2 regions of the Ferdinandcohnia sp. Marseille-Q9671 genome follow, and region 1 is predicted to be linked to the other one. Evidence: predicted binding sites of a transcription regulator. Region 1 holds the regulator's gene; the other holds the start of a gene.
The links. The regulator LexA, encoded in region 1, represses DNA repair genes until DNA is damaged. The targets are predictions, from matches to a motif close to CGAACATATGTTCG.
Positions count from the first base shown of each region.

Region 2: the regulator LexA is predicted to act here: its motif matches at 6,043-6,056, upstream of ACWNMY_RS18665 (DUF6434 domain-containing protein).

Region 1 covers NZ_CDRJTA010000004.1:1,058,152-1,073,940, reverse strand. The annotation lists gene tkt (transketolase) at 1-68, opposite strand, end outside; gene ACWNMY_RS20540 (DUF896 domain-containing protein) at 184-414, opposite strand; gene lexA (transcriptional repressor LexA) at 850-1,473, shown strand; gene ACWNMY_RS20530 (hypothetical protein) at 1,965-2,663, opposite strand; gene ACWNMY_RS20525 (hypothetical protein) at 2,666-3,103, opposite strand; gene ACWNMY_RS20520 (AAA family ATPase) at 3,108-6,722, opposite strand; gene ACWNMY_RS20515 (DUF4236 domain-containing protein) at 6,736-7,791, opposite strand; gene glnA (type I glutamate--ammonia ligase) at 8,091-9,425, opposite strand; gene ACWNMY_RS20505 (MerR family transcriptional regulator) at 9,473-9,877, opposite strand; gene ACWNMY_RS20500 (methionine gamma-lyase family protein) at 9,988-11,268, opposite strand; gene hflX (GTPase HflX) at 11,281-12,546, opposite strand; gene spoVK (stage V sporulation protein K) at 12,676-13,602, opposite strand; gene hfq (RNA chaperone Hfq) at 14,034-14,258, opposite strand; gene miaA (tRNA (adenosine(37)-N6)-dimethylallyltransferase MiaA) at 14,349-15,296, opposite strand; gene mutL (DNA mismatch repair endonuclease MutL) at 15,490-15,789, opposite strand, start outside.
Region 2 covers NZ_CDRJTA010000004.1:684,407-700,195, forward strand. The annotation lists gene ACWNMY_RS18645 (DUF3298 domain-containing protein) at 1-557, opposite strand, end outside; gene ACWNMY_RS18650 (MotA/TolQ/ExbB proton channel family protein) at 711-2,537, shown strand; gene ACWNMY_RS18655 (OmpA family protein) at 2,530-3,216, shown strand; gene ACWNMY_RS18660 (PAS domain S-box protein) at 3,534-5,393, shown strand; gene ACWNMY_RS18665 (DUF6434 domain-containing protein) at 5,449-6,006, opposite strand; gene ACWNMY_RS18670 (M15 family metallopeptidase) at 6,267-7,097, shown strand; gene ACWNMY_RS18675 (nucleoside deaminase) at 7,561-8,238, shown strand; gene ACWNMY_RS18680 (phosphatase PAP2 family protein) at 8,382-9,038, shown strand; gene ACWNMY_RS18685 (LL-diaminopimelate aminotransferase) at 9,087-10,253, shown strand; gene ACWNMY_RS18690 (CBO0543 family protein) at 10,531-11,055, shown strand; gene ACWNMY_RS18695 (MFS transporter) at 11,158-12,402, shown strand; gene ACWNMY_RS18700 (LacI family DNA-binding transcriptional regulator) at 12,667-13,656, shown strand; gene ACWNMY_RS18705 (Gfo/Idh/MocA family protein) at 13,699-14,706, shown strand; gene ACWNMY_RS18710 (Gfo/Idh/MocA family protein) at 15,032-15,789, shown strand, end outside.

The sequences.
Region 1 (15,789 bases):
TTTTCTACAGCATCAATAGAGAGTGTTCGAATTGATGCAATTGATAAATCAGTGATTGAATGAGTCATATACATAATCATCCTTTCAAAAAAGTTCATTCTTTAAGAGATAACACATGAATGATTGTTCTTATGTAGTATGTACAAAAAAGAAAAGAATACATAGAAACCTATGTATTCTTTGTTAATGTAATCTTTTTCGTTTGCTATCTTTTAACTTTTTGGGTGTTACATCCTTACCTTCCGGATCAACGACCTTTACTGAGTGCAATGTATTTGTCATTGAGTTCCTAAATACTCGCAAATACTCCTGCCTTAGTTCTTGCTGTTCTTCCTTTTCCTGCTCAGAAAGACCAACTGACTTAGCTTTTTTTGCAAGTGTATTGATCCGATCTATTTTATCTTTTGAAAGCATAGAATATCTCCTTAAAATTATCTTTTCTAAATCATAGTTCATAGTACTAGAAGAAAAGGTATTTTACAAGTATTCTACATCCCTCTATTCTTCACAATTTTATGTAAATGCAAGTTAACTTGCTGTTATAAAAACCATGCCCATACTTAACAACAGAAAAAGAATATAATAGATAAACCCGCTTTGTAATTTTTTCAACATCTTGTTTCACTCCTATAAGAATGTTCGTTCGCATTTGTTGATTTTATTATAAACCGAACAAATGTTTTGTGTCAACAAAAATTCGAACTTATGTTTGTATAAACTAGTAAAACATGCTATACTCTACTTAAGAATTTCGGTATTTTTAATAACCAAAGGTTCTCACCGAACACTTTCAAAAGGAATGAAAATACATAGAACAATATAAAAATTACTATATAGGGGATGAGCGGGATGACAAAGCTTTCTAAAAGACAGCAGGATATTTTGAATTACATTAAACAAGAAGTCAAAGACAAGGGTTATCCACCTTCCGTGAGGGAAATAGGAGAAGCTGTAGGACTAGCTTCAAGTTCTACTGTTCATGGACATTTGTCCCGGCTAGAAAGCAAAGGTTTAATAAGAAGAGATCCAACAAAGCCTCGTGCTATTGAGGTCTTACAGGTCGATGAAAACGAAACAATTCCAACCGCTAACGTTATCAATGTACCTGTAATAGGAAAGGTTACTGCAGGTCAGCCAATAACCGCAGTTGAGAACATTGAGGAGTATTTTCCATTACCTGACCGTTTTGCTGCACACGACGATCAAATTTTTATGCTTGAAATTATGGGTGACAGTATGATTGAAGCAGGAATACTTGATGGAGACTTCGTTATCGTTAGACAACAAATCTCCGCTAACAACGGCGATATCGTGGTTGCAATGACAGAAGAAGATGAAGCTACCGTAAAGCGCTTCTTTAAAGAAAAGGATCATATTCGATTACAGCCAGAGAATTCTATGTTAGACCCAATTATTCTTAAAAATGTATCAATTTTAGGTAAAGTTATAGGTGTCTATCGAAACATTCATTGATAATCCAGGAACATTCAGACGAATGTTCCTTTTGTTTGCAAGAACAAAAGCGCAAGCGCCTTGATCAGCCCCGACAAGCATAAGACGAGACGGTGAGAAGGTTGCTCTTTGACCTTCTTGACGGATTGGCTTATGACCTCGAGGGGCTAGGCGCTGGAGCTGGATGTAGATAAACTCATTTACAACTTGTCCACAAGGTTGATTTTTATAATTTCCTAAACCAAAAAAACCCTCAACACCAATCGTGTCAAGGGTCCATTAAACTTAGTACATTGTCATACATTGCTCACGTTCTCAACGATGAATTTGTGTACGGAACATTATCAAAAACATTTTTATTGACCAGGATAATGCATCTCTTCAAAATAGCATTTCATTTTATTTTTTATAGCATCAAACATTTGTATTGTAGGCGTGTCTTTTTTACGGAAAAAAGTTAAGGATAAAACTCTCCTATAATAAGCGTTCCTCACGCCTATCAAATCTTCCCCTCACCTCACCAACTCATACGTATTAAACTCCCCTTCTGGCGCGGTGTTGAAATAGCTTGTTCCATTAATGTCATAACGCACGGCATAGGTAATCCCACCACCACCATCTCGGATTCCTTTTATCTGGACAGATCCTGTCGATGGTACCGTTAATTCCCTTGGTTTATGCTGAATCATAAAAGATTCCGAAACGGGGGTGCCATCAACCAAAACTTGGACATAGTCGCCGTCCTCTGCTGCATAATCCCAAACCCAAATTTTCGTCTCATCCAGATCAGAGGCATGCGTTATTGTGTAATCCTGCGCCCCTAGATTTTCATCATTTTCAAGGAGTACAACACCTGCGGATATAGCTGTTGAAATTTGGTTTTCAAGTGCATTTCTTGCTGACTCAGACGTATCCACAGTTGTTGTATCCGTGAACAACAGTGCACCAATTCCAATCGCTAACGCAATATATCCTAAACGTTTCATCCCTTTTAACTGTTTCCCTTCAAATACCTTTCCTTTATCTAAAGGCACAGTTTCAATGTTTTCTTTTTGCTCTACGAACTGTGCCTCATTTCCCTGCTGCACACCTTCATCTCTAAATTCAACATCACTATGTTCCTCCCCAAAAGTTTTCATTTGTCCAGCATTCTTTGATTTTTCTTTAGCTCGTTGAATTCGTTCTTGTAAATCCTTTTTATACTGGCTCATTGTTACTCACCTTCTTCATGGACAGGATTTCGATGAAAATAGAAGCTCATCCCCAGACGTCCTAGTACAACAAAAACAATCATTAAGATAAAAAATAACATATGTCTCGTACCACTTACCGTTTGATAACCAAAATTCAGTATCGAAAGGGCTATATTAATAATGACCATGCCTACAAAAAAGATCTTCACAAAAGGATACAACCACGGGAAAACCGCGTAAATTCTACGTAAGACTGGGACCAGTAATGAAATCCCAATCACAAGTCCACTTACCCCAATCATCGAAAGTGCAGTATCTGGCCCAGCAAAACCAGATGTTCGAATCGCACTGACATCCGAAAGAAACATCAACGGGGTAACAAGCAGTATAAGTAGGATAAAGCTCATCGGAAAGATTAAATAACCAAACGCCAACGTACTCCCTAATAACTTTCGCATCACATTACACCTCTTTAATATCTTCCAGTGTGATCGTCGTGAGCATTTCTTCTGTTAAGTTCTGCTCTTTGCTTAAACGACTAGCCTGATGATTCAACGATTTCTCATATACATTTCGGACATAGCGACCATTTCCGAAGTTATCCATCGAGCCTACACGTTGGAATATGTCCAATAGCTTGTCCTTGGCCTCTTCCGTTAGGACAAAGCCCTTTTCTTCATAAAACTTCTCCGCGATCTCCATTAATTCATGTGGAGAATAATCCTTGAAATCAATAATAGTCGGAAATCTTGACCGCAAGCCAGGATTCAAGCTTATAAAACGCTCCATATCTTCATCATAGCCTGCTAAAATGACGACAAGTCGATCCCGATGGTCATCCATCATTTTCACCAGTGTATCAATTGCTTCTTTACCGAAATCATTTGGACCACCTTGAGCAAGTGCATAAGCCTCATCGATAAAAAGAACACCATCTAATGCTTCCTTGATGACTTCTTTTGTCTTGATTGCAGTTTGCCCAACATAGCCAGCAATCAAATTGGCGCGATCAGTTTCCACCAATGTATTTGTTTGTATAACACCTAGATTATACAAAACATTGGCCACAATTCTTGCCATCATCGTCTTTCCTGTACCTGGATTTCCTTTGAAAATCATGTGTAACGTTTGTGTACCATCAACTGGCAATCCGAATTTTTTACGCTCTTTTTCCAAACGTAATCGAGCCTGTAAGCTCCGGATATAATTCTTCACTTCATCTAGACCAATAATGCTAGCAAGTTCAGTTTCTAAGTCAAAATTCTTTAAAATCCGCTCAGTTGGCTTAATATCTGTCGGTAAAATAACATTTAGTTCCTCAACAGGTACATCATTCATCGCAATCCGAACCGACTGATTGCGTGTAATTTCTTCAATGAAATTTCGAATCATTCGTCCATTACCTGATTCACCTATTGTTTTCCGGTGTTTCTTCGTAATTTCCTCCATTAATACCGATTCAGCCGCATTGACAAGGCCAAATCCTTTAAAAGAGATTTGTATTTTCGCAATCTCAAACAATTCTCTTGCTGAATAATCGGGAAAATGGATGCGGTGCGGGAAACGAGATTCAAGTCCGGTATTAACCTTTAGAAATTCATCCATCTCTTTTTCATATCCAGCTAAGATTACAACGATATCTTCACGGAAATCCTCCATCAGCTTGACTAACGTATTAATTGCTTCTAGGCCATAACTTCCACCACTTGTTGCTAGTGCATAGGCTTCATCAATAAACAAGACTCCACCGAGGGCCGAACGAAATACTTCCTCTGTTTTCTTCGCTGTATGTCCTGCATATTGCCCTGTCAATCCACCACTATCGACTTCTACAAGATGTCCAGCTTTTAACAGTCCCATGTCCTTAAACATCGTTGCGATAATTCGAGCAATCGTTGTTTTCCCCGTCCCAGGATTCCCACTAAAAATCATGTGTAACGTTTGGGACGTATCTACCTTCAATCCTGCATTCCGTCGCTTTTCCTGCGCAATTAACATATGATATTGATTCCGAACAAAATCCTTCACATGATTCAGCCCTACTATTGGAGCCAAACTCGCCTCCAAATCAAAGCTTGATGTATCGTCAAATTTAAAATCTTCATAAGTCAATTCGTTAATGTCCGCTGTTTGATTTTGAATTAGCCGCTGTGATTGATTCAAAATCGCAGCCTCAATCGTATTTCGTACCAGCCTTCCGTTCCCACTGTCGTTTTTCCCTTTAATTTGGCTCTTATCATATAATTCAATCAGTGGTTTCTGACAAGACGCTGCGATGCTGTAGCCTTTTTGTTTTGCAATAATTTGCGTGATTTCCCACATCTCTTCTGATGTATAATCAGGAAAATGAACATTATTTGGGAAACGCGATTTCAAGCCGGGGTTCGCTTTTAAAAATGTCTCCATCTCTTCGCTATACCCTGCAAGGATGACAACCAAGTCATCACGGTAATCTTCCATTCCTTTTACCAATGTATCAATTGCCTCTACACCGAACGTGTCGTGTTCATTCCGATAAAGAGCGTATGCTTCATCAATAAACAAGACACCCCCGAGAGCGGACTTAATCACATCATTCGTAAGTCTGGCTGTTTGTCCCACATATTCCCCAACCAAATCCGCTCGACTGACTTCCCTTAACTGACCCGTCGATAACACACCAATCGCTTTTAAATACTTCGCAACAATTCGAGCAATCGACGTTTTCCCTGTACCAGGATTTCCGGTAAACACCATATGCATAGAGATTCTCGAATTCTTCATCCCGTGACTTTGTCGACGTTTTTGGATTTCGACATGATCCTCCAATTGCAACACATAATCCTTCACTTCTGTTAATCCAACAATCAAGTCAAGTTCTTTCTTTATATCTTCTAATCCCGCTTGATTGGTATCACGGACATAATGATGTAATGGAATGCTCTGCTGATTTAACTGTGCTGCGATCATGCCATCGGTCAACATTAAATTGACGGCATCATTATCCATTTGCGTATTTCTCAACTTATATTCCGCCAATGGTTTAAAAATTTCTTGTTCCACTACGGTTTCTAATCCTTTTATTCCAGTTGAATCAGAGAATTTTTCTGCAATATAAGAAGCTACATCATCTGACCATTCCAGCGCCATCGAAAGCTGACTTCCGACTTTTTCCCGTATACCAATAAGAGCACGCTCTGCCAACTGCTTCTTTTCTTCATCGGAATACGGCTCTATATGAATGAAATCACCAACAGCATTCATAAAATGGGATCCCACTAAATCCATCAAACTTTGCTGATTCTTATCATAAAGAAAAACGAGGTATTTACCATTCGCATAGATCTCACTAATCGACTGCTGCAGTAGTGCCCCTGTTGCCTCGACAAGATTATTTTTTTCCATGATATATCGTGCTGGTAATGCATATTTTCCAGCTGTAGTTAGTTGTTTGATTGAATTGAGCACTTTCGATGGTGCTTTATCAATATGTTCAAAGAGAACGATATCCGACTTCGCATATAAACATTTATATAAGTCCGTTAAAAATAACTGAAATTCAGAATCCGTCGTATAGGACGCTAAATCAAGGATAGAAATCGTATCGTACTTCACTAATTTATGCTTTTCAAGAAGTTGGGCCATTTCCATTACACTTTGTTTTCTACCTGAACCAGGATGACCAAATAAAACGAAGGAATTCTTCGGTTTATCCTTAGTTATCCCCGTGACAAATGGTCGCTTCATTGCCAAAGAAAGTTCGTCCAAATATCGTTTTTGTCCAACCATTTTCTGACCCATTTCATTCCGTATGGTGTTAAAAATGATGTCCAATTGGTCGCTCTGTATGGTAGGCTGCTTTTCTTTTCGTGTGATAGGATGATTAGTTGTTGGTTTATGAGCAGCTGGAATCCCACCTTTCTCTGTAGAGCGTGACATAGATTGGGGAACTTGGGTTTGTCGTACTTGTTGTGTAGACTGGGTCTGGGCTCTGAATGTAACTCCAGCCTTTCTAATCCAGCCATGTTTTTTTATGCTACGAACGACTTGCCACTCCGGAAATAAAAACGTTACGATCTCTTTTATATTCCTTCTCATTGTATGAAATCACCTACCAATCTGTAATTCGTTCCACTGGTCGAAAGCCCTTTGTCTTCAAATGGTCGATATGATGCTGGAAATTTTCCATGGCGTCAGAAGGGTCAAGTCTCTCAAAGTTTAGTCTATCCAATGTTGCCCGATTGAATAAAATCGATAAAAGAACTTGGTTTTCCATATTACCAGTAGCTGTGTTCAACGCATGTTCGGTCACATGTACCAAACACCGCTCAATTGGCAAAAAAGCAAACAAATGACGTGCGCCCCAAACGGCATGACTACAAACATAATCCTTCTTAATCTCGTTATAGTTAGAAACTCCCATTTTACGTCTGGATACCTTACCTGTTTTCGTTAAGGACAATTGCTCGGTTGGAACTACATCTCCATTCACCTGGAACTCCAGTTCAACAGTATGGGCATCATGAACATGGAAATCATACGATAATTCTTCAAACTCACTACTCTCTGTGATTACTTTTTGATAGGCTCGCGACTGACCAGCTAAAACAGCGTTTGCCATAGTAGTTAATTCCTGCCACTCTTGATAATCTGATTGATCCTGTAGCTTAGCCTGCTGGATTGCATGTTTTAATTTTTCCTTCTTACGTTGTGCTAGTTTCTTAATGATGCGTTCCAAAAAGTTTGGTGTGTAAGTCTGAAGGTTATGTAACGCTTCTTGCTGTAATGGACCCATTTCGCCTGGTGTAAATGGGGCCGGCATTGCTTGGATTTCTCTCCAATCGATTGGTTCTGGGGAAATTTGATGCATGGATGTGATTGTTTGAATATAGTGATTATGTTCTTCGACCAGAGCCTGGTTGTCTACAGTGTGAGATGTAGAAGTGGAGGATACTGTCCCTGAAGAATTTTTCTTTTTCTTACCGGAAGTGGTCTTTACATAGGAGATACCTGTTCCCGGAATTCCAACAGACCTCGTTCGTCTTCCAGATGAATGGATCGAATAACGCATCCCTCTTGTACCAACACTTACCCCCATTCCCTTTTTACCAAAGTTGACCCGAACACCCTTTGCTATTTTGATACTTTTTCTAAAGCGGAAAGCCATTGTTGTCACCTCTTATTAGGATATAAAGTCTCTCGATATTAAAAAAAAAGCAGTAGTTCCTCATTTAAGGGGCAACTGCTTTATTAAGAATTATTTAGAAATAGACATTATCTATCACAAAAACTAACAATCATTGTTGGCATTGTTTAGTATGGGTCTAGAAATAGGCTCTTATTAATTTTTATATAAATAGGGAAATTCATCGCTTATATCAGAATCTTTTTTTCTTATCAACTTAACAATAAAATAAACAAAAAAGAAAAACCCTCAACACCAACGGCATCAAGGGTTATATCCTATTAATACATTGTCATATATTGCTCACGTTCCCAAGGATGAACTTGTGTACGGAACATGTCCCATTCGATTTCTTTTGCTTCTACAAAATGTTCAAATAAATGACCACCTAATGCCTTAATTAGCACTTCATCTTGCTTTAATTTATCTAATGCAAGTGCTAAAGTTGGCGGTAAGTCAACAATTCCTGCTTCATTACGTTCTTCTTTATTCATAATGTAAATATTTCTATCCACTGGTGCTGGTGGTGTAAGCTTGTTCTTAATTCCATCTAATCCAGCAGCCAGTAATACAGCCATTGCCATATATGGATTCGCTGCAGGATCGACACTACGTACTTCCACACGTGTACTTAAACCACGAGAAGCTGGAATACGCACAAGCGGACTTCTGTTTTGTGCTGACCATGCCACATAGCAAGGTGCCTCATAACCAGGTACCAAACGTTTATATGAGTTGACTGTTGGATTCGTTACTGCTGTAAAATTCGGAGCATGCTTTAGAATACCTGCAATGAATTGCTTTGCAGTTTCGCTTAATTGCAGGTCTGCATTTGGATCAAAGAATGCATTTTGTCCACCTTTGAATAGAGATAGGTTACAGTGCATACCTGAACCTGCTACTCCAAATAACGGTTTTGGCATAAATGTTGCATGTAGACCATGCTTACGTGCTATCGTTTTTACAACTAGTTTAAAGGTTTGAATTTCATCACACGCAGTAAGTGCGTCTTCATATTTAAAGTCAATTTCGTGCTGACCAGGGGCTACCTCGTGGTGGGAAGCTTCAATTTCAAAGCCCATTTCCTCCAGTTCTAACACGATATCACGTCGGCAGTTTTCTCCAAGGTCAGTTGGTGCCAAGTCAAAATATCCGCCATTATCGTTTAACTCAAGAGTAGGCTCCCCATTTGCATCCAATTTAAATAAGAAAAATTCAGGCTCAGGTCCGAGGTTGAAATTCGTAAATCCTAACTCTTCCATTTCCTTTAATACTCTCTTTAAATTATTACGCGGATCTCCCTCAAAAGGAGTTCCATCTGCATTATGGATATCACAAATTAAACGTGCAACTTTTCCTTTTTCAGCTGTCCATGGAAAAACAACCCATGTATCGAGATCAGGGAATAAATACATATCTGATTCTTCAATTCGTACAAAACCTTCAATTGAAGAACCATCAAACATCATTTTATTGCTTAATGCTTTTTCTAATTGACTTACTGGAATCTCAACATTTTTAATTGTTCCTAGAATATCTGTGAATTGTAAACGAATAAATTTTACATTTTCTTCATTTGCCAAACGAAAAATATCATCTTTCGTATATTTAGCCATTAAGACTTCCTCCTCAAACCTTCTGTAAGTGTAAGTATGAAAACATTTTAATTATGAAAAAATCTCGACATATCACCATGATGTGGACTGGATTGTTTTTTAAACCTTCCTGCCTGTAGCAACTCATTTCTCAAAAGTTTTCTCAGCTCAGAATTAGATAATTCCTGTTTCACTGGCTCAACCGGCTTTTCTTCTACAACTGGCTCGGGATTTTGAACTGCGAAAAGCTGTTTAATCCCTGCTAAATTGACTTTCTGTTCGATCAAGCTTTTGATTTCAAGTAGTCGGTCAACGTCATTAAATGAATATAGTCTTCGATTTGTTTCAGTTCTTGCAGGAGAAATCAAACCATTTTCCTCATAATATCGGATTTGACGTGCAGATAATTCAGTTAATTGCATGACAATTCCAATTGGAAATAGTGGCATGGACCGTCGAATAGTATCACCCAATATATGATCCTCCTTTTTGCAATGATAAATTGATTTTAAACGATGTTATATTTTATGTCAAGGTGATGTAAGGAAACCTCACATGAAAAAAATCAAAAAAACAGAAGCCTTTACTCTTCTGTTTTATATGTTAACAATTTATTTGTTAATAATCTATTTAACGCCAAGCTTATCGCAATTTTCACATGAGAATATGTAAGACCACCCTGTATATATGCCACGAATGGCGGACGTGTAGGTCCATCAGCCGTTAATTCGATGCTTGCTCCCTGAATAAACGTTCCTGCAGCCATGATGACATCATCCTCATACCCTGGCATGTAGCTAGGATAAGGCGTTACATGAGAATTTATAGGTGATGCAAACTGAATGGCTTGACAAAATGCAACCATCATCTCTTTATTATCAAATTGTACGGATTGAATTAGATCAGTACGTTTACTGTTCCAACTAGGATGAGTTTTTAATCCGATTCTCTCTAAAATAGCTGCTGTAAATACAGCACCCTTTAATGCTTGTCCAACAACATGCGGCGCAAGAAACAACCCTTGATACATATCTTGCAAAGTATAAAGGGACGCTCCAGCCTCTGCTCCAATTCCAGGAGATGTCATACGATACGAGCATGCCTCAACAAGTTCTTTTTTACCCACTAAATAGCCACCTGTTTTTGCAAGTCCTCCACCTGGATTTTTTATAAGAGAGCCCGCTATTAAATCAGCACCTACATGACATGGTTCTAATTCCTCTACAAACTCGCCATAACAATTGTCAACAAATACCACTACATCAGGTTTGATCTCCTTAACAAAGTCAATCATTTCTTTTATCTCTGCAATTGTAAAAGAAGGTCTAGTAGCATAGCCTTTTGAACGCTGGATCCCAATCATTTTGGTGTTTTCATGAATGGCCATTTTTATCGCGTTAAAGTCAGGTCTTCCCTCTGGAGTCAAATCAACTGTATTATACCCAATTTGAAATTCCTTCAAAGAGCCGTTGCCTGATCCACGAATCCCAACAATCTCTTCTAATGTATCGTATGGTTTTCCCGTAATATACAGCAATTCATCATTAGGTCTTAGGACTCCAAAGAGGGCAATCGAAATCGCATGTGTACCAGAGATAATTTGTTGCCGGACCAGGGCACTCTCCCCACCAAATATATGGGCATAAACAGCCTCTAATGTATCTCGACCGATATCATCATATCCATATCCTGTTGAAGGGATAAAATGAGAATCACTAACTCTATTTTCTTGAAAGCTCTTAAGAACACGGTACTGGTTGTAATCAATATTTTTTTCAATATTCTCATGTACCTCTTTAATTTGTGTTTCTGTTTCGTCCACTAATGTTTCTATCACTTTACCATAATCTAATTCTGTAAACATCTTGCTTCCCCTTTATGAATAAAAATCACGCAGCTGTCCAGTTAAGGAATGATTCGAAAAAATATAGCCGGTACAATCATATTTTTCCGACTCTTCATTGTATCTAAGTTCTTTTAATATCGTTTCTTGTTTTAAATGTGCTAAAATTCTACCTTCCGAACTAGGAAGTGACACTTGATATTTTTCCATTTCACGGGTCATGGTCTCTTCAACATTTGTCTTAATGTTTACCAGATCATTTTCAACAAATGCGCTAACCAATATCGAGGTTGTCTTTGATGACGGCACAAAATCCGGGTGAACTTTATCTTTTTTATTATATAGAGTAAGAATTGGTATTGATTCTACACCTAGGTCATCTAATAGCTTTAGGACCGTTTTTTCATGATTGAAATAATCAGGATTAGACGAATCAACCACATGCACAATCAAATCAGCTTCTTTTACCTCTTCTAAAGTCGAACGAAATGCTGCGATTAGAGACGTTGGTAAATCCTGAATAAAACCTACCGTATCTGTTAAAAGTGTCGTCAATCCACATGGAAGTATCATTTTTCGAGTCATCGGATCTAGTGTCGCGAATAATAAATTCTCTTCGAACGAGTCTGCCTCAGTCAAGCGATTAAACAACGTAGACTTCCCTGCATTTGTATACCCTACGAGAGCAATTTGGTATGTATTATTTTTCTTCCTTCTTTCACGATACCGTTCCCGATGTTGAACGATAACGGATAGTTGATTTTTAATATCGTCAATTCGCCTATGTATGTGTCGTCTATCCGTTTCTAATTTTGTTTCACCTGGCCCTCTTGTACCAATTCCTCCTCCTAATCTTGATAATTCAATACCTTTACCAATAAGTCTAGGAAGCAGATATTGGAGTTGCGCTAATTCAACCTGTAACTTTCCTTCTTTTGAATTTGCTCTCGATGCAAAAATATCAAGAATAAGTTGTGTCCGATCAATGACACGCGCCTGAAAACTCGAGGATAGATTACGAACCTGACTAGGTGATAGTTCATCATTAAAAATAATGACATCTGGTTCTAGTTCTTCTTCTAAGTTAACTAATTCTTCCACTTTTCCTTTACCAATATATGTGGCAGGGTGTATGCGTTCCCGCTTTTGAGTAACGGTCATTACAACCTTTCCCTTAGCTGTCTTTGTCAATGATTCTAATTCTTCTAGTGAATAGTGAAATCTACTCTCATCATCATTTTGAGTTTGGCATCCAACAAGTATTGCTTTTTCGAATTCCTTGTTTTGTTCATTTTTCAATCCAGATTCCTACTTTCATGAAAGGTAATTTTCCTTACACTATCATATCAAAATTATCATACTAACACCAATCCAAAGAGACTCTCCTATTATACACAATAAATATGCCACCCAGAGTGGGCAGCATATTTATTCTTTGAAAATTAAATCCTGAGTGCGTATTGTTTGAAGCTCTTGTTTACTATACGCATCATCTACTAATAATCTCATCGCTTGGGTTCGTATAGACTTCTCAATAATATTACGTACATAGCGACCATTGCTAAATTTCCCAGGGTAAGAATCTTTTTTTATATTTAATAGATGATCTCGCAATTTCCGTTCAGCTTCAGTACTGAACACATACTCACGTTCCGCCATCATCTTTGCTGAAATTTCCATCAATTGATCAACGGTATAATCGGGAAAATCAATGACAAGTGGAAATCGGGAATACAGTCCGGGATTTAAGGATAAAAAATGTTCCATTTCTTTGGAGTAGCCTGCTAGGATTAAAACAAATTCATGCTGCTTATCCTCCATATGTTTTACAAGGGTATCGATAGCTTCCTTACCAAAGTCCTTCTCTCCACCCCTTGCTAACGAATAGGCTTCGTCAATAAAAAGAATGCCTCCTATTGCCTTCTTAATCAAGTCTCTTGTTTTTTGCGCAGTGTGACCTATATACTCACCGACTAAATCGGCCCTTTCCGCCTCAATAAGATGACCCTTCGATAGCACATTCATTTGGAGAAATAATTTCCCTAATAATCGAGCCACTGTTGTTTTCCCTGTCCCCGGGTTTCCTTTAAACATCATATGCAAGGCTTGCTTACCAGCTTTTAATCCCTGTTCTTCCCTTTTTTTATTAATATAAATCCATGCATATACCTCTTTAATCATCTTCTTCATTTCATCCATACCAACAAGAGTGCTCATTTCTTCTTCTATTTCTTTAAGAGCTGTATGCTTTGTTTGTATTTTGGAGGAAATGACTTCCTTAGAAGCTGGATGCAAAACTTTTAATTTTTTCTTTTCTCCATTTAGAATTACATTTATTTGTCCATTATTTTTCATTGTAATTGGTTGATCCAAGAGCTCTCACCTCTCATTCTGTGTACATTATACGTTGTTGTGTTATTTTTCGTGACAAAAGCCCAAGGAAAAAAACAAAAGTGCAAGCGCCTTGAATAGCGGGACATCGGCTAACTGCCGCCACGTCCTGTGGCGAACATCGATGTCAGCACTTCTTGTGCAAGTCTGACCAGGCCACCTCGAAGGGCCAGGCGCTGGAACTAGACGCAGAACGCAAGCCTTTCCCTTTTGTATTCCTACAAAATAATATAAATTATTACAAAAACCTCTTGCTTTTTGTCAAAGATTGCGCTTTCCCAAGAAATATTTCATAACACTATATGTATATGAGACAATTTCTAAATCTTGAAGAAAAAAATAGACAAGAAGAAAAAAACAACCCTACTCTTAAAAGTAAGGTTGTTTTTACTACATTATTCAAGTTCAAGCTTAATATTTTTTTGTGGTGCAAAAGTAGAGATTGCATGCTTATAAATTAGTTGCTGCTTTCCTTCTGTTTCTAGTAGGACCGTAAAGTTATCAAACCCCTTAACTAATCCTCTTAATTGATAACCGTTTAATAAGAATACAGTTACAAATGTACCATCCTTACGTAATTGATTCAAACATTGGTCTTGAATATTGATTGCTTGTTTCATATTCTGTCCTCCTCTAGATCTTTCCCATATACTTAGGAACTAACATATTCCATTATGGATACTTGAATAACCCTATTATTATCTATTCTCTTAAATTCCTAGCTTTCCTGCTATATATTTATAAATTTCATTAAATTTTTCATTTAAATCGGTCTTCCCTGTCATATCGAACCATTGTACATCCATTTTATTTCGAAACCATGTCAATTGTCTCTTAGCATATCTACGAGTATTCTGTTTTAATTGATTGATTGCTTCTTCTAACGAGACCTTACCCTCTAAATAACTGTAGATTTCCTTATATCCAATTGCTTGGATGGATTGACAATCCCTTAAACCTTGTTGAAAAAAGAAAGAAACCTCATCGAGTAAACCCGATTCAACCATTACATCAACTCTTTTATTAATTCTGTCATACAGGCTTTCTCTTTCCATTGTTAATCCAACGAGGGCAACTTCATAAATAAGTTCTTGCTGTTGCTCTTCCATGTATTCCGTCATCGTTTTTCCAGTTGTCTTACATATTTCAAGCGCACGAATGACCCGTCTGCTATTATTCGGATGAATTCGCTCTGCACTTTTAGGATCAATTTGTTTCAGTTCCTGAAAAAGAGGCTCAACCCCATTTTCTTCTAGTTGTTGTTCTAGCAATGCCCTATACTTTGGATCAGATGCTTCATCAGTAAACTGGTAATCATAAATAACAGACTGAATGTAAAGCCCAGTTCCGCCCACAATCATTGGTAATTTTCCTCGTTTATGTATATCCGTAATCAATTTTCTTACAATTGTTTGGAATTCTGCAACTGAAAAGCTTTCATGGGGCTCCTTAATATCGATTAGGTGGTGTGGAATTCCATCCATTTCTTGTTTCGTTATCTTTGCAGTACCGATATCCATCCCCTTATAAATTTGCATTGAATCTCCACTTATAATCTCTGCATTTAACTTTTTCGCTAGTTCAATACTTAATTGTGTCTTTCCAACCGATGTTGGACCAATTAGAACAACTAGATTTTCCTTCTTCATTTCTTCCAATCAATCACTACCTTTACATCAATTCATATTATTATCGTATCATAGATAATAAGACGAATACTAAATTATTATAACCAATTTATTTAAGAAAATAACATTTTTTTCAAACCTTATCTAAAAATCAATAATACTTTTGTCTTATAAGTAAAAAACTCGCTTAAAGGCGAGTTTTGTTAGCGAACAAATCTATTTTTTACATAACTCTTTTAAACATTTTCTCCATTTCATAGGTCGAATGGTGTATGATTATCGGTCGACCATGTGGACATGTAAAAGGATCACTTGTTTTCCGAAGTGTCTCTAATAAAGAAAAAATCTCATCATTTCGCAAATGATGGTTTGCTTTTATCGATGCCTTACAGCTCATCATAATAGCTGCAGCTTCTCTTAATTTCTTAATATCAATTTTTTTATCGTTAAGCACCTGTTCAATTATTTCTTCAATTACCATTTTTTCTTCACCCTTTGGAAACCATTGAGGGTGGGATCTCAC
Region 2 (15,789 bases), 370 kb from region 1:
ACAGAGATAGGGAACATTGGGAACCCAAATACATATGGAGTAATGTCATACAACTGAAAGTAGATGACAAGTGTTTTATCTGCTACATAGAAATCTTGATCTGGTGCGATGGTTGTAAAGTCAGAAATTAACTGTATATCGCGTTCCTTGATTTGCTCTTGGATCAGAGTAGATAACCGATTGACATAATCACTCCCAGACTTAAATAGGTCCTTCAATTCACAACGTGTCCCTTTTTCTAAATCGAATGTTAGAGATTTTATAAAGGTCATACCATGTGCAGCTCTATCGTGATACGTATAGTTAGAGAGTGATAGGCTAAGTACCTGTCGTTGGTTGTTTTTAATTTCATACGAACCTAGCATTTCTTTTACCGTGGATGGCATATTACCAACTTGCTGATTGATAAGCTGTTGTGTTTGCTGATTGACGGATTGATTAATTAAGTGTTGTAGTTGTGGATTTCTCAAGTGAAATACTTGTGGATAAAAAACCTTCTTATCTGGTCCACTGCCAACAAAAAACGTACTTATATTTACAGGAAACGAAATAGGCATATATCACAGTCCTTTTTTCCACATCATATTCAAATAGAAAAAGTGTGTGAGTGAAATAAAGAAATTCACGGAAGCTTCTTTGCATGATTTGTCCATTTATCGAATAGCTATAAACAAGGTATATTTTGGACGTGCAATGAAGGGGGACTTATAATGGTAGAAGCGATTTTGAAAGTTTTTGTTAGTGAACAGCAGGTAGAAGCTGTGTTATCAAGTCCGTTGGTCGAGCTTATTTTCTTGATTTTATTTGTAGGGTTCATTATCACGATTTTTGCCCATTTTACGTTGTACGGAAAATTGAGAAGGGTACGAAATTTTATCCGGGATACCAATTCATTAGATATTGATCCACTGAATCGATTTCAGGCAGATTTTGAACAAATCAATCAAAAGGAATCAGTTAAATTCGAGACATTTGTTCAAAACAAAATATCAGGATGGCGTGTGTTTCAAGTCCCAGTTGTGAATCTCATAAAAATCATTCAGATGACCGTATCCATTTTTATTTTAATCGGTGTGTTAGGGACCTTTATAGGTCTTGCGATGTCACTCGGAAGCATCGATGCAACAGGTGATCAGTTGGTAGAAAATGTAGCACTGGTGCTTGCAGGAATTGATGTGGCGTTTTACACAAGTATTGCCGGTATGGGACTATCCCTTATTATGACAGTAGTGACACGGGTTGCGAACACGGAATTCATGTTAACGGATATCATGCTGAAAACAGAGTCAATCTTAGAAGGAAATGAACAGGATGGAATGGCGCGGCTCATCACGGTTTCAGAGACGATTAATTCTTCGATACTGGAGTTACGCGAAACAAATCAAGAATCACTTCAAAGCATTGTAAATTCATTTAAAGGGTTTCAAGAATATACAGTCGGTTTACAGCAATCTGCAAAAGACCTTGCGAAGTTTAATGAAGGACTCACAGATAATTTAAAACAATTCTCAGTTATCTTTCATGGAGTTAAGGATTTAACTGAGGGATTCGACCAGGGTGTAAAGAATCTAAATCAAAAATTTGATCAATTGTTCTCCTATTTTGAGAAAATGGATCAGCGTAATGAAAAGATGACAAGTGCTTTTACCGAAACGTATAAAAAAGTATCTGAACTAACAACTGCTCAAAAGGAAACTATGACACATTTCCAGCAATCAGTTGTTGATGTGAGGGATTATTTCTCCTCGGTTGCCGAGAGGCAGGAATCGATTTATGGTGCATTTGATAAAATGAATGCTCAAAGTGAGCAGTTTGTAAAGATTGCTAAGGAAAACAATCAACAGTTTGAACGTGTATTTGGGAACGAAGTTAGCTCCAAGCTTTCTGATGTCATCTCTTCCATGCGTGAGATTCGGAATGATTTTAAGGCTCTCGGTAATTCCATTAGTCGTCTGCCACATGCGTTAGACACAATTAATAAAGCACAAAGTGAGTATAAGAACCTATTATCCTATCGGTTCGATGAGCTAACACAGTTTACCCATGAATTTAATTCACATTTACAGGTTCATCTAACAAATTCTCAAGCAATCGAAAGCTACTTAAGTGAAGCTTCCCGTTCGAATGAACAGACAGCTATGAAGTACGGGAAGTTATTACAAGAGATGAATCGAACAATCACACAAATGGCAGATTCCTTCACGTATAAAGAGAATCAAATTGATACGAGTGTGAATGCATTAAGGGATACTCTTTCAAAGTATGTCTCTAGTTTGGAAGGGACGCTTGGCGAGAAGCTTGATAAAGTTAGTAGGAATATTGGGGAGTATATCATAGAAATGAATGATGCTGTGAAGCGGGAGTTTAAGCAAATTAGCGATATTACTGGAGATACACAGCAAAGAAGCGCGCGTCAGTTGCAGCAAACGCTTGGAGATATTGGTCAGGAATTTCAACAACTCAATCGTCAACTTCAGACGATCGCACATAACACGGTACAAGAACACAGTCGGATAAGGATTGGGACCAATGATTAATAAATATCAGAGGTTATTTCACCGGGAGCAAGAGGAAAGTTCATTTTGGCCGTCATTTACAGATTTGTTAACAACAGTCTTACTTTGTTTTATTCTGGTATTTATCATTATGATGGTAATTAAATCATTCCAAATCCAAGAAATGAAGAAAACGATTGATCAAATCATGGGAGTAAGGGTAGGACTAATAGAGGATTTGAATGAAAAATTTAGTGACTCGAGCATTGAAATTGATGAAAAAACGGGTGCATTGCTTTTTAATACAGATATTTTATTTGAATATGATTCAGCTGTATTGAAGCCTGAGGCATTTACATTTTTAAACGAGTTCGTCCCTGCTTATTTGGACGTGTTGCTTGAAAACGGCTATGAGGAATATATTTCTGAAATCATCATTGAAGGACATGCTGATAAAGACGGAACCTATTTATATAACATGGAACTTTCCCAGCAGAGGGCATTCAGTGTGGCAGAATATATCCTAAGTCCACAATTTCCTTATAAAAACATCCAGGAACACCTACGAACAAAACTAACCGTAAACGGTCGGTCGTTTACAGATGGACGAACGGATCCCAATGGAAACTACAGCAATCAAGAATCCCGTCGAGTTGAATTCAAATTCCGTTTAAAGGATCAAGAGATTTTGGAAAAAACAAGAGAGTTGTTAGGGAATTGATGAGTAGACGTTTTCATATGGTATACAAAACTATAAAACAGAGTAAACACAGTTGCATAAAATTTTGTATTAAGTAAGGTCCACCTATTCATGAAGGTGGGCTTTATTTTTCTGTAAAAATTTATTTTTAAATTACTTGAAAATTATATTAATTTACTTCGAATACATAGTATACTTTTCCTGTATAAGTTTGAATTAAATTTAAAAGAAAGTAGTGAATCGTAAAAAGTAAAGGTTACATCAAAGATATATGTACTGGTTATTTTCTTAAGAAGAGAAGTCTTTTTATATATTTATATAAGGAACGGAGCTTTCAAATGAATGTTACATCTATTGCTTCACTTTTTGAAGAAAATATAGAGATTAATGAACAAGTACGTAGACTATTAGATAGTCCAGAAGTAACGATTTGGTACAGAAATATAATAGACGAAACCTTATTTGTATCGGTTGGATATGCCTCATTATATGGATATAAGCAGTCAGATTTTATCACTCATCCTAAACTCTGGATAGACTCGGTATATCTTGAGGATAGGATCATGATAGAAAGTGTGATTAGTCAACAGTTGAAAGGATTACCTACAGATATAGAATATCGAATTATTAGAGCTGATGGGGAAATTAAGTGGCTACGAGATCGATCGACCCCTATATTTAATGATGAGGGTAAGGTCATTGCGATAGGTGGTTCCATTTATGACATTACAGAATATAAAAGTGCACACGTACACTTGTATAATCAACTTAAAGTAAATGAACAAAAAATAGAACTTACTGAAACAATACGTCTTCAGCAAGGTATGACTTTTAAATATAAAAAAGTGAGTAACCAATTTATTCATACTTTATGCGACGGTGAATTATTATATCGATTAGGTTTAGTTCCAAGAGATGTAGTAGGGAAGCAGTTATTTAACTTTCTCCCAACAGAGGAAGCCCAAGAAAAGAATAATTACTATCAAAGAGCCTGGAATGGGGAAGAAAATGTTACCTATGAAGGAGAGATAAATGGGATTAGCTATCTAGCAGCATTAAGTCCTATATACCGAGGTGGGGAAGTCGTTGAGGTGATTGGTTCCTGTATAGATATTACAGACCGGAAAAAGGTAGAACATGATTTACTTGAGAGTGAGTCTAAATATAGGTTGATTGCTGAAAACATGACTGACTTAATTATATTATTCGATCTTTACGGAAATGGAATTTATGCATCACCGTCTCATGAAACAATACTAGGTTATTCTCCAACGTATTTTGAGACGAAAGATACAAAGCACCTAATTCATCCTGAGGATTTGCCTACTATTTTGTATCATTTCGAACAGGTAATTAAGACGAAAACTCCATCTAAGGTGGAATTGAGGCTTTTACATTCAAATGGAAATTGGAAGTTATTTGAATGTACTGGTACAGCTGTAATAGGTGAAAATGATTTGGTGGAACATATCATGGTTGTTGCAAAAGATATTACGGATAAAAGAAAAGCAGAAGAACTATTATGGAAATCCGAGAAGTTATCATTAGTAGGGGAGTTAGCAGCAGGTGTTGCTCATGAGATAAGAAATCCTCTTACTTCTATTAAAGGTTTTATACAGCTTTTCCAGCAAGGAGTGAGAAAAGAAGAATACTTTCATGTAATTCTTAATGAATTTAATAGGATTGAAGACATTATTAAGGAATTTCTGTCGCTTGCCAAACCACAGGAAATAAGATTAAAACCGGCAAGTATCCCTTCTTTAGTGAAGGACATAACAACCCTACTAGAGTCAGAAGCTCATCTCAAAAATGTTGAATTTTTACTAAAGATTGAAAAAGAAATCCCTATGATTATGTGTGACGCAAATCAAATCAAGCAGGTCTTACTGAACCTTTGTAAAAATAGTATCGAGGCAATCGATACTAAGAAAGATGGATTCGTTACAATTACTGTACGTTTTGAGGATGAAAATATATTACTTATTCAAGTCATTGATAACGGCACTGGTATTAGCGAAGACAGACTTAAGAAACTTGGAGAACCATTCTTTAGTAACAAAGAAAAGGGAACAGGTCTAGGTTTAATGTTATGCTATCGAATTATAAAAGAACACAAGGGAACCATTACATTTGAAAGTATTGAAAATCAAGGGACTACTGTTAATGTTAGGTTACCACTGGTTATGGGTGAAACATAATCATTATGTTAAAGTGGGTCAGGGGGACAGGTTCCCTGACCCAATCTCATAAGTGTTACTCTGTATATATATTGCTTCCTGGTACGCTCTTGATAGAATTCCATGCCTCAATCGCTTCTCCACGACTTTTTCCACGATTTCTCGGGTCTGCAAAAAAATCACGAATGAATTGATTGTATTCAAATTGAGGAGCGATCATTTTCTTATAAGATGGGTCTTTCTTACGCGCTTCTTCCTCATGCCAAGCATCAACTGCATCACGATATGTTTTCCCGATATTGTTCTTAAAATAGTTTTGAATATAGGTAGAAAAATGAAAATTTGGAATGACTGATTTGAAAAAGGCTCTTACATCTTGACTACAACGAAGGTTTTCATGAATGACTGTATCTAGACTTAATTCAGAATCTGGTTTCTTGTTTGTTTTGGTTGTTCTAATAGGTTTTCTTATCTCTCCTGACTGAAGAAATGCTACAATTCTATCAGAAATCTCCATTTTTGATCCAGCAGCACTTATCCCATTTGCTCTGCAAAAGGATTGCAGTTCCTCTTTCAACCAATAGTAATCAAGAAAGTCCTCTACGCTAAGATCTTTGGTTAAATTTGGCCTCATTACTATCACCCCCGAATATTATCCTACACATATAATAGAACATTTGTTCTCTTAAATCAAAATAAACATGCCAAATAATTACAAAAACTGGTTTGATCTACTTTAATGCTAAACAAGGTAACGATTCTAATGTGTTTTATGGGAAGCGGCCTTTTCCGTGGAGAAAATTTACAACTAATTCCCTATGTCGAATTGTGGAATATATAGTAGAATGATAGATAGAGTACTAGAGTTCGATTTTATAGGGAAGTGATAGAAACATGAAGAAGATTATTTTGTTTTGTATGGTTTTTGTGGTCGTATTAGTAGCGTCTTCCTTTCTATTCACAAAGGAAGCTTTTTCAGATATTTTACAAGATGGCTATACGTCGATTAAAGAAGTTGTAGTAGGGAAAATTGCCCAAAGTAAGGAAAGCAATGCAGCTGGATTGCCAGATACAATTGAGGCACCCGAAACACAAACAGCAGGTGAACAGATTGAAAATGTGGAGCCTGAAGATATAAAACCAGTGATTGATTCAAATAACCCCTTTCTTTTACTTGTCAATAAGGAAGTTGGAGTGTTAGCCGAAGACTATGTACCTGCTAATCTTGTTGTTCCAAACGTTGCGTTTTCCACAAATGTTGCTGAACGGAAGCTTATGGTTAAAGAGGCTGCGGAAGCATTGGAAAAAATGTTTGCCGAGGCAAGTAATGCTGGAATTACGCTACACGCCCAATCAGGATATCGATCATATTCAACACAGGCAGTGATTTTTGATTCATATGTCGGCGGATTTGGCATGGAAGAGGCAAGTACCTTTAGCGCAAAGCCCGGAGAAAGTGAACACCAAACAGGTCTTGCCATGGATGTTACGAGTGAAAGTGTGGACAACCAACTCGTTCAAGAATTTGGGGACACACCCGAAGGACAATGGGTGAAACAGCACGCTGCTGAATTCGGTTTTATCATTCGCTATCTACAAGGCAAAGAGAACATCACGGGCTATATGTATGAACCGTGGCATATTCGGTATGTAGGTGTAGAGCATGCTAAATATATAGCCGAACATAACCTTACATTAGAAGAGTATTTGGGAGCAGTAAAATAGTAGGATCAAGTATAATTAAAATGCCAGGGACCACAAAATAGTGGACTCTGGCATTTTTTTATACTTTACATAATTATACCTATAATAAAGGGTGCAAAGGGGTGCTGGGACAGGGGGACAGGTACCTTGACCCAAAGGGGGAATATGATTTGTGAAATTAGTCCTGCGGGGTCTCAAGTCTCACGCTTTTCCCGTAGGACTTTGAATAGCTTCCTTGAAATAACCCACGCACGAAGAAAATGTGAATACATTTTCGAGGAGTCGCCACCTTCCTCTTCAATCAACATAGTTGGCACTTTATATAAAAGCAACAATCTTTTAGAAAAGAGCCATTGTAAAAAAAGTAGGATAATTTCTGTAAGAGCTTAGGTTTTGCTTATTTTCTATTTTCCGCCATTTTTTAGTGACGAAAAATTCGAACTTACTTATAATCAAGGTAAAGGAATAATCCGAGGTGAGCACAATGGTAGTTAATAGTACACATCTACCAATCTATTATAAATGGTCCACCATCCCCACAACCTGGCAACAATGCTTTCAAGAAGCATGGGAATCATTTCAGGAAGGCTCAAGGCCGATTGGCGCTGTAATTGTGAATGCTGAGGATGAGATAGTTGCCAGAGGAAAAAGTGCTGTTTTTGGTGAGCTATCCGATACAGTTGTGAGTCACAATGAACTAGCTCATGCTGAAATGAATGCCATGCTTAAACTTGATAATCGGATACATAATAAAGTTAATAAGTATACTCTGTATACAACAATGGAGCCTTGTCCCCTTTGCTTCGGAGCGTTCTATATGAGTGGGATAAAAAATCTCGCATTTGCAGCTAAGGATAAATATGGTGGTAGTACAAATTTAGTGGGGACAACTCCTTATCTAAGTAGAAAACAAATTAAGATCGCAGGTCCGATCCAGCAATTAGCTAATTTGTCTATTCTTCTGAATGTATACTTTGATTTGAAACTAGGATATGAAAAAGGTATTGCTGTAATTGATATGATGGAGGAGGACTATCCATATGCGGTGTCTCTTGCCAAACAATGGGTAAAAGAAGAAAAGTTAAAAGAGTATAGGAGTTTGGACATAGAAGAAGTGTATAAAATGATGATTCATGATTGGCAAACAAAAAAGGAGATGTAAAAAAATACCTTCTTTTTGTAACATTAAAGACAAGCTGTGATAAACTTTACAAAGTAGCATGTGTTTTATGGACACATGCTTTTTTTGCGACTTTCTTCATATAAATTAAATAATATGTTGGATTTAGTTCAAAGGAGGGGTTGATGATTCAACGTACAAAATCTATAGGAATACTCACTATCATTCTTGTAATTTGCACTGTTCTTTTTACATATTTAGTCATCACCGAACGTATTTCACAAATAGACAGCCTAGCCTCCAATTGGGCTACATTAGCAGTTACTTCGTCTTCGTCTCACCTACTACAAGCCATTACCTTCTTCGCAGACACGAGTACACTATTTATTTTAAGTTTAATTATGATAGTGTTCTTAGTTAGAAAACGATTCCTTGCTCAAATGATCCTATTTCTCTTCGTCATGGGAGGGGGAGTGGTCATCACTTTTTTGCTGAAAATTACCATTGAAAGGGAGAGGCCTGGTGAGATTGTATATATTGATCTTATGAACATCGGTGAAACTCTTGTTTCGTACGGATATCCAAGTGGCCATGCTGCGAAGGGGCTGTTGTTTTTTGGTTTCCTTATCTATCTGCTGGTATCCAAACTGAAAACCAAAGGAGTAAAAAGAATCTTCATTACAATCTTTTCCCTTCTCATAGTTTTTATCGGTGTTGGTCAGGTAGTGCTAAATAAACATTATGTATCAGATGTAATTGGTGGGTATTTAGCAGGGGGAACATGGTTTATGCTATGTATGTACCTATATGTATTGCTTGTCCAAAGTAGGAAGCATAGCTAGTAAAATCTTGCTATAATGATACTAATTCAAACAACTGAGGTGACAGCAATGAAAATAACTCTTTCACAGAAAATGAACGAATTTGGAGAATCAATATTTAATGAACTAGCAAACTATAAAAAACGAAAACTACGAGAAGGGCACGACATTATCGATCTAAGTGTTGGTAGCCCTGATTTACCTCCACCTTCTTTTGTTATGGAAGAATTAGAGAAACATGTAAAGAATCCTTCCTTATATGGCTACTCGTTAACAGGCATTGACGAATTATACGATGCGATAGCTGATTATTATCTCCAAAGATTTGAAGTTTCGGTTAATATGGATAATGAGGTACTAATGGTGATGGGTTCACAGGATGGTCTTGTTCACTTTCCAATGGTATTTGCAAATCCAGGGGATGTGATTCTTGTCCCAGATCCGGGTTACACTGCGTATGCGGCAGGGATTTCGTTGGCAGGTGCAACTCCATATGGAATGCCGTTAGAGGAGAAAAATCTGTTTTTACCTGATTTGGATGCGATTCCTAAGGAAATTTGTAAAAAAGCAAAGCTAATGATTCTCAACTTTCCTGGTAATCCTGTTCCAGCAATGGCAACGGAGGATTTCTTTAGAAAAGTAATTGAGTTTGCGAAAAAACACGAAATTGTTATTTTGCATGATTTTGCATATTCGGAATTGTATTATGAGGAAAAACCACTTAGTTTTATGTCGGTTGCAGGTGCAAAGGATGTAGGTGTTGAATTCAACTCGCTTTCGAAAAGCTTTAATATGGCTGGTTGTCGTATCGGATATATTGTTGGCAACGCAACTGTCATTGAAGCAGTAAACCGACTAAAATCGAATTTAGATTATGGTGTATTCCTACCGATCCAAAAAGCAGCCATTGTGGCATTACGTTATTCAGCAGAGTTTAGCGACCATTTGAGAGCAGTCTATAAAAAACGACGTGATATTCTTGTGCGTGGTCTTGCTGATGCAGGATGGCAAGTGGATTCACCAAAGGCATCCATGTTTGTATGGGCAAAGGTTCCTGATACATACACATCAACACAATTTGCTTATTTATTGTTAGACGAAGCGGGTATCGTGGTCACTCCTGGCAACGCATTTGGCCCTAGTGGTGAAGGCTACGTCCGCATTGGTCTTGTTCAAGAAGAAGAGATTTTACAAGAAGTAGTCGATAGACTGAAACGGAGTTCCTTGGTTAATTAAGGAATGGATAGTAAGGGACCAAAAATTTATTATTAGGGACAATAAACGGGTAGATTTGACTTAGTACATAAACGGTTTCTTACAATTAAATACAAATAGCGTTGTGGGTCACGGTTCCTGTCCCCCTGACCCACTGTCCCCCTGACCCATGTTGAAAAATATCAGAAGGTATTCCCGTGTGGAGCAGCCTTCTATTTTTATAAAATTTTTTAGTGTATTAAATGATATGTAAAATATTGGGTACTCTAAAAGTACTACTACTTCAGGAGTGTCTCTTATGCATTTAGTTTATAACGCCACTCTCCTTCTGGCTGCTGTTAAATGGGGTGATTGGAAAGGATGGCGTAGTTACTACCCAACCATTTTGTTCTTTATCATGGGTGACCTTTTAAAAAATTTTCTGTTTCATGATTATTTGCTTTGGACATATCAAGAAACTATTTTTGCTGAAAATCTTTTTAGTAATCATACGTTTATCTCTTTAATGATTATGTATATTTCATATCCCGCCACGATTCTCATCTATCTTGGACGATTTCCAAAAGAAAGATGGAAACAACTTGTATGGATAGTATTTTGGATATTTATTTACGTAACGATTGAATACATTAATCTTGAGTATTTACATTTAATTAAACATCATAATGGCTGGAGTATGCCTTGGTCGATACTCTTTAATATCGTGATGTTTCCTATGCTTCTTCTCCATCATAAAAAACCACTCGTCACATGGGGCTTATCTGTTTTATGGATTCTCTTTTTATTTACTATGTTTCCACTACCTTTAGATATGATTAAATAAAAAATCTAATGGTAAACGAACAGGAAATGGGATACTATTATTCTTGGTAACCGGAACTCTTGTGGGGAGTTTCTTATCTTATTGTAAGATAGGGGAGAATATATGGGTACGATGAATAATAAAGTCTTTGATAATTGGAAAAGAAATATAGTTCTCTTTTTAGGAAGTCAAACGATTTCACTGTTTGGATCAGCGCTCGTTCAGTACGCAATTATGTGGTATATCACGCTAAATACTCAATCTGGTGTGATGATGACGCTTGCGATAATATTTGGATTTTTACCTACCTTTTTTCTTTCTCCATTTGCTGGGGTATGGGCGGATCGTTATAACCGAAAATGGTTAATTATCATAGCAGATGGAATGATAGCTTTTTCAACACTCATTCTCGCTATATTGTTTTTAATGGGCTATGACTCGATTTGGCTGCTTTTCGTCATGTCAGCGATCCGAGGCCTTGGTACAGGAATTCAAACTCCAGCAGTTGGAGCGATTCTTCCTCAAATTGTGCCTCAGGATAAGCTTACAAAGGTAAACGGGGCGAACGGAAGTATTCAGGCTGTAATTATGCTGATTGCCCCGATGGTTAGTGCTGCGTTACTTACAGTTTCTTCACTTGAAATTATATTTTTTATTGATGTGATTACAGCAGCGATTGCCATCTTCACCTTGCTTGTCTTTCTTAAAATTCCTTCTCATGCGAAGGCAAAAGGGGAGCAAGTTATCGGGTATCTTGAAGACTTAAAGTTAGGATTCAAATATATTCGCGATCATGATTTTCTAAAGCCGTTTTTTACATTTTTTGCTGTCTTTTTTATTTTAATGGCACCGGCCGCTTTTCTCACGCCATTACAGGTGACGCGTAGCTTCGGAGACGATGTGTGGCGGTTAACAGCAATTGAAATAGCGTTTTCTATCGGGATGATGCTTGGTGGAGGAGTTATCGCAACATGGGGTGGTTTTAAAAATAAAATTCATACCATGACTTTGGCAAGTATTATGTTCGGTCTTTGTACAGTTGCATTAGGAATTGTACCTCTTTTTTGGATTTATCTAGTTTTCATGCTCATAACAGGTATTGCGATGCCGATTTTCAATACACCTGCTACTGTGTTGTTACAGGAAAAGGTGGAGGAAAACTATCTAGGAAGGGTATTTGGGGTCTTAGGTATGATTTCTACCTCCATGATGCCATTAGGTATGCTCATTTTCGGTCCAATTGCAGATATTGTAGATATTGAATGGCTTATGATCGGAACAGGAATCTTCATGTTCATTCTAGCGTTTTTCCTACTAGGTAGTAAGGCACTCGTGAAAGCAGGGGCTCAGGTTCAGGTTCAGGAATAGTATTAAAAAAGAGAAGTTGCGAAAACTTCTCTTTTTCGATTCTCATATAAACCTTGTCATCTAACGTTTGCTAAATATATATTCTCTCCCGTAATGAATTGTAATCCATTACATCAAATTATCACAAGAATTACTAAAATATATGTCCGAAAATGTGTAATTTCAGGTATATGGTTAATCATTGACAAATATTCGTTTGCTATCTACAATCAAAATTGTAATCGATTACAATTTGCTATCATAGTATTGAAAGAGGGGACCAAAATGGCAAATATCCAACAAGTAGCACAAAAAGCAGGTGTTTCCGTTGCAACGGTTTCAAGGGTCCTAAATAATGCTCCATCCGTAAGTACCAAAACAAGACTTAAAGTTGAAAATGCGATAAAAGATCTAAATTATGAACCCAGTATGTTAGGGAGAAATCTTCGAAACTCTGAAAGTCGACTTTTGTTAGTACTACTTCCAAGTATTTCAAATCCTTTTTACACAGAAATCATAAATGGAATTCAAAATACAGCAATTGCCCACAACTATAACATCCTTCTCTGCGAAACAGACTCAAATCCACAACGTGAAAACATTTATTTTAATATGATTAAGAACAAATTGGCTGATGGTGTTATCTCAATGGATCCGACGGTCAACATGCAAAAGCTTAACGAATTGGCGGGAAATTACCCAGTAATTCTTTGTAGTGAGTATGAAGAGGGAGGAAGAATCCCCTATGTGACAATAGATAATGAATTAGCAGCATATCAGGCTGTTAAACATTTGATTAAACTAGGTCATCAAAAAATTGCTCTCATTAACTCGGATGAAAAGTTTTTATATGCCAGGCAAAGAAGGAATGGGTATGAGCGAGCACTCAAAGAATTTGAGATACCACTACGTGATGCATGGATTTACCATACAAAAGAAGTAGATTTCCAAAACGGAGTTCAAGCAATAAGGATATTATTCCAGCAAGATGAAAAACCAACTGCCGTGTTTGCAGTATCAGATACACTAGCAATTGGAGCCCTAAAAGGAATGAATGTGAGTGGGTTACATGTTCCAAATAATATTGCCATTGTCGGCTTTGATAACATTAGCTTTTCTACTATGACGAATCCTACATTAACGACAATTTCACAGCCAATGTATAAAATGGGCTGCATAGCGGTAAATATGTTGATTACGAGTATTCAAGGAGAAAAAGTAGAAAGTACAGTATTAGATCATGAATTAATTATTCGCGAGTCAACAATGGGGTAGGTTGTCCTACTTACACTTGAAAAGTAGGGGAGGTATTCATGAGTGGGACTAAAAGTGGGTATTATCGGATGTGGTTCCATTACAAGGTATAGACACGCACCTGAGTATAAAGCAAATCCTCACGTTAAGGAGATTATTTTTTATGATCATCATGTTCAAAGAGCAGAGCGTCTAGCAAAAGAATTTGGTGGGCGAGCCGTAAAAACAGTCGAAGAAATTTTTAATAACCCAGAAATTGTTGCAGTTAGTGATTGTTCCTCGAATGAAGCACACCATATCAACACTACGAATGCTTTGTTAAGTGGGAAGCATGTATTATGTGAAAAGCCTATAGCCATTAATGTGAAATATGCTGAGAAGATCCTAGAAGCAGCTCAAAAATCAGGTAAAAAACTAATGGTGGATCATAATCAACGTTTCACGAAAGCTCATCAAAAAGCAAAAGAAATTATAGAGAAAAAGGAAATAGGAGATGTACTCACATTTAAAACGTCATTTGGTCACAAAGGACCAGAGAGTTGGGGAGTAAATAAAACAAATTCCACCTGGTTTTTTAAAAAAGAAAGATCCCATTTAGGAGTAGCAGGTGACTTAGGAATTCATAAAATTGATTTAATCCATTATCTTTTAGATGATGAGATTGAAGATGTTCGATCCTTTTATGGCATATTGGATAAAGTTGATAATGATGGAAATCCCATCGAAGTATGTGACAATGTTGTTTGTGCGTTGAAAACGAAGAAGGGGCGTTTGGGTACGGCATCGTTCTCCTGGGCGTATTATGGGTCAGAAGATAATTCTACGATACTATACTGTCAAAAAGGGATAATGAAAATATATCATGATCCTCATGCACAACTTATCATAGAGATGAGAGACGGCTCTACTGTGAAGTATGAATTGGAAGCGATTCAGACAAATGATAATCAAACGAACACAGGTGTCATCGATGCATTTATCAATTCAATCATTCATGACACACAACCACCAATAACTGGTGAGCAGGCAATTGCTTCTCTCCGAGTAGTTGAACAAATCCTGGGCTATTAATTTCCTTATATACTATTTCTGGTAAAAATGAACAAATATACCTAAAAAAGAATTGACTGAATATTTGATATCTTATAGTATGATTGTAACGGATTACATACAATTCCTCTCCTCAAGTATTGATTTTAGTAAATGCTTGTTCTATATCAATATGTGAAAATAGTAGTTGGAGCGAACAATGGTAACATAGCACACCATACACTCCCATACATATAGTACATCTTCGTTGTTGGTTACCTTAGTAGCAATTGAATATATGTGTAAACGCGCCTTTGCTAGTAGCTCTTGAATAACTTTCTAGATTAATAGAATATGGGAGGGAATAATGAAGAATATTGGGCTTGTCGGTTTGGGGTTTATCGGTAAAAAGCATTTTGAGGCGTATCACCATATCGAACACTGCCAGGTGAAAGCTATCTTAACAAGAAGTAAAATAAAAGACCAAGAAATTGTTGAACATTTCGCTGGATCAATTGCTACAGATTACGATGACTTGTTACGGAATAAGGAAATTGACATAATTGATCTATGTTTACCAACATACTTGCATGAAGAATATATTCTTAAGGCTGCTAGAGCAGGTAAACATATTTTTTGTGAAAAACCATTAACCTTAACAACAGAATCTGCAAATCGCATTATCGACGAAGTGAATAAAAATGGTGTGAAGTTATTTGTAGGACACGTCCTTCGATTTTGGCCTGCGTATAAAATGTTTAAAACGTTAAGCGAAACGAATAAATTAAAAGATATTGAGATTATTCATGCAAAGAGATTAGGTCAGGTACCTACATGGAGTGAGTGGTTTTTACATCCAGAAAAAAGCGGAGGTTCCCTATTTGATCTTCATCTACACGATATTGACTTCGTTTCTTACTTACAAGGCGAGGTAGAGTCTGTGTATGCAGTAGGTAATAAGAATAAGTATGGCGCTTGGGACCATGTCATGACAATTCTTACCTTTAAAAATAAGAGTAAAGCATTTGTTGAGGCTTCTCAGAGAATGCCAATTGGATATCCTTTTACAATGTCCTTACGAGCACAGGCAGCTGAAGGGACCCTAGAGTTTAAACTGACTGCTGG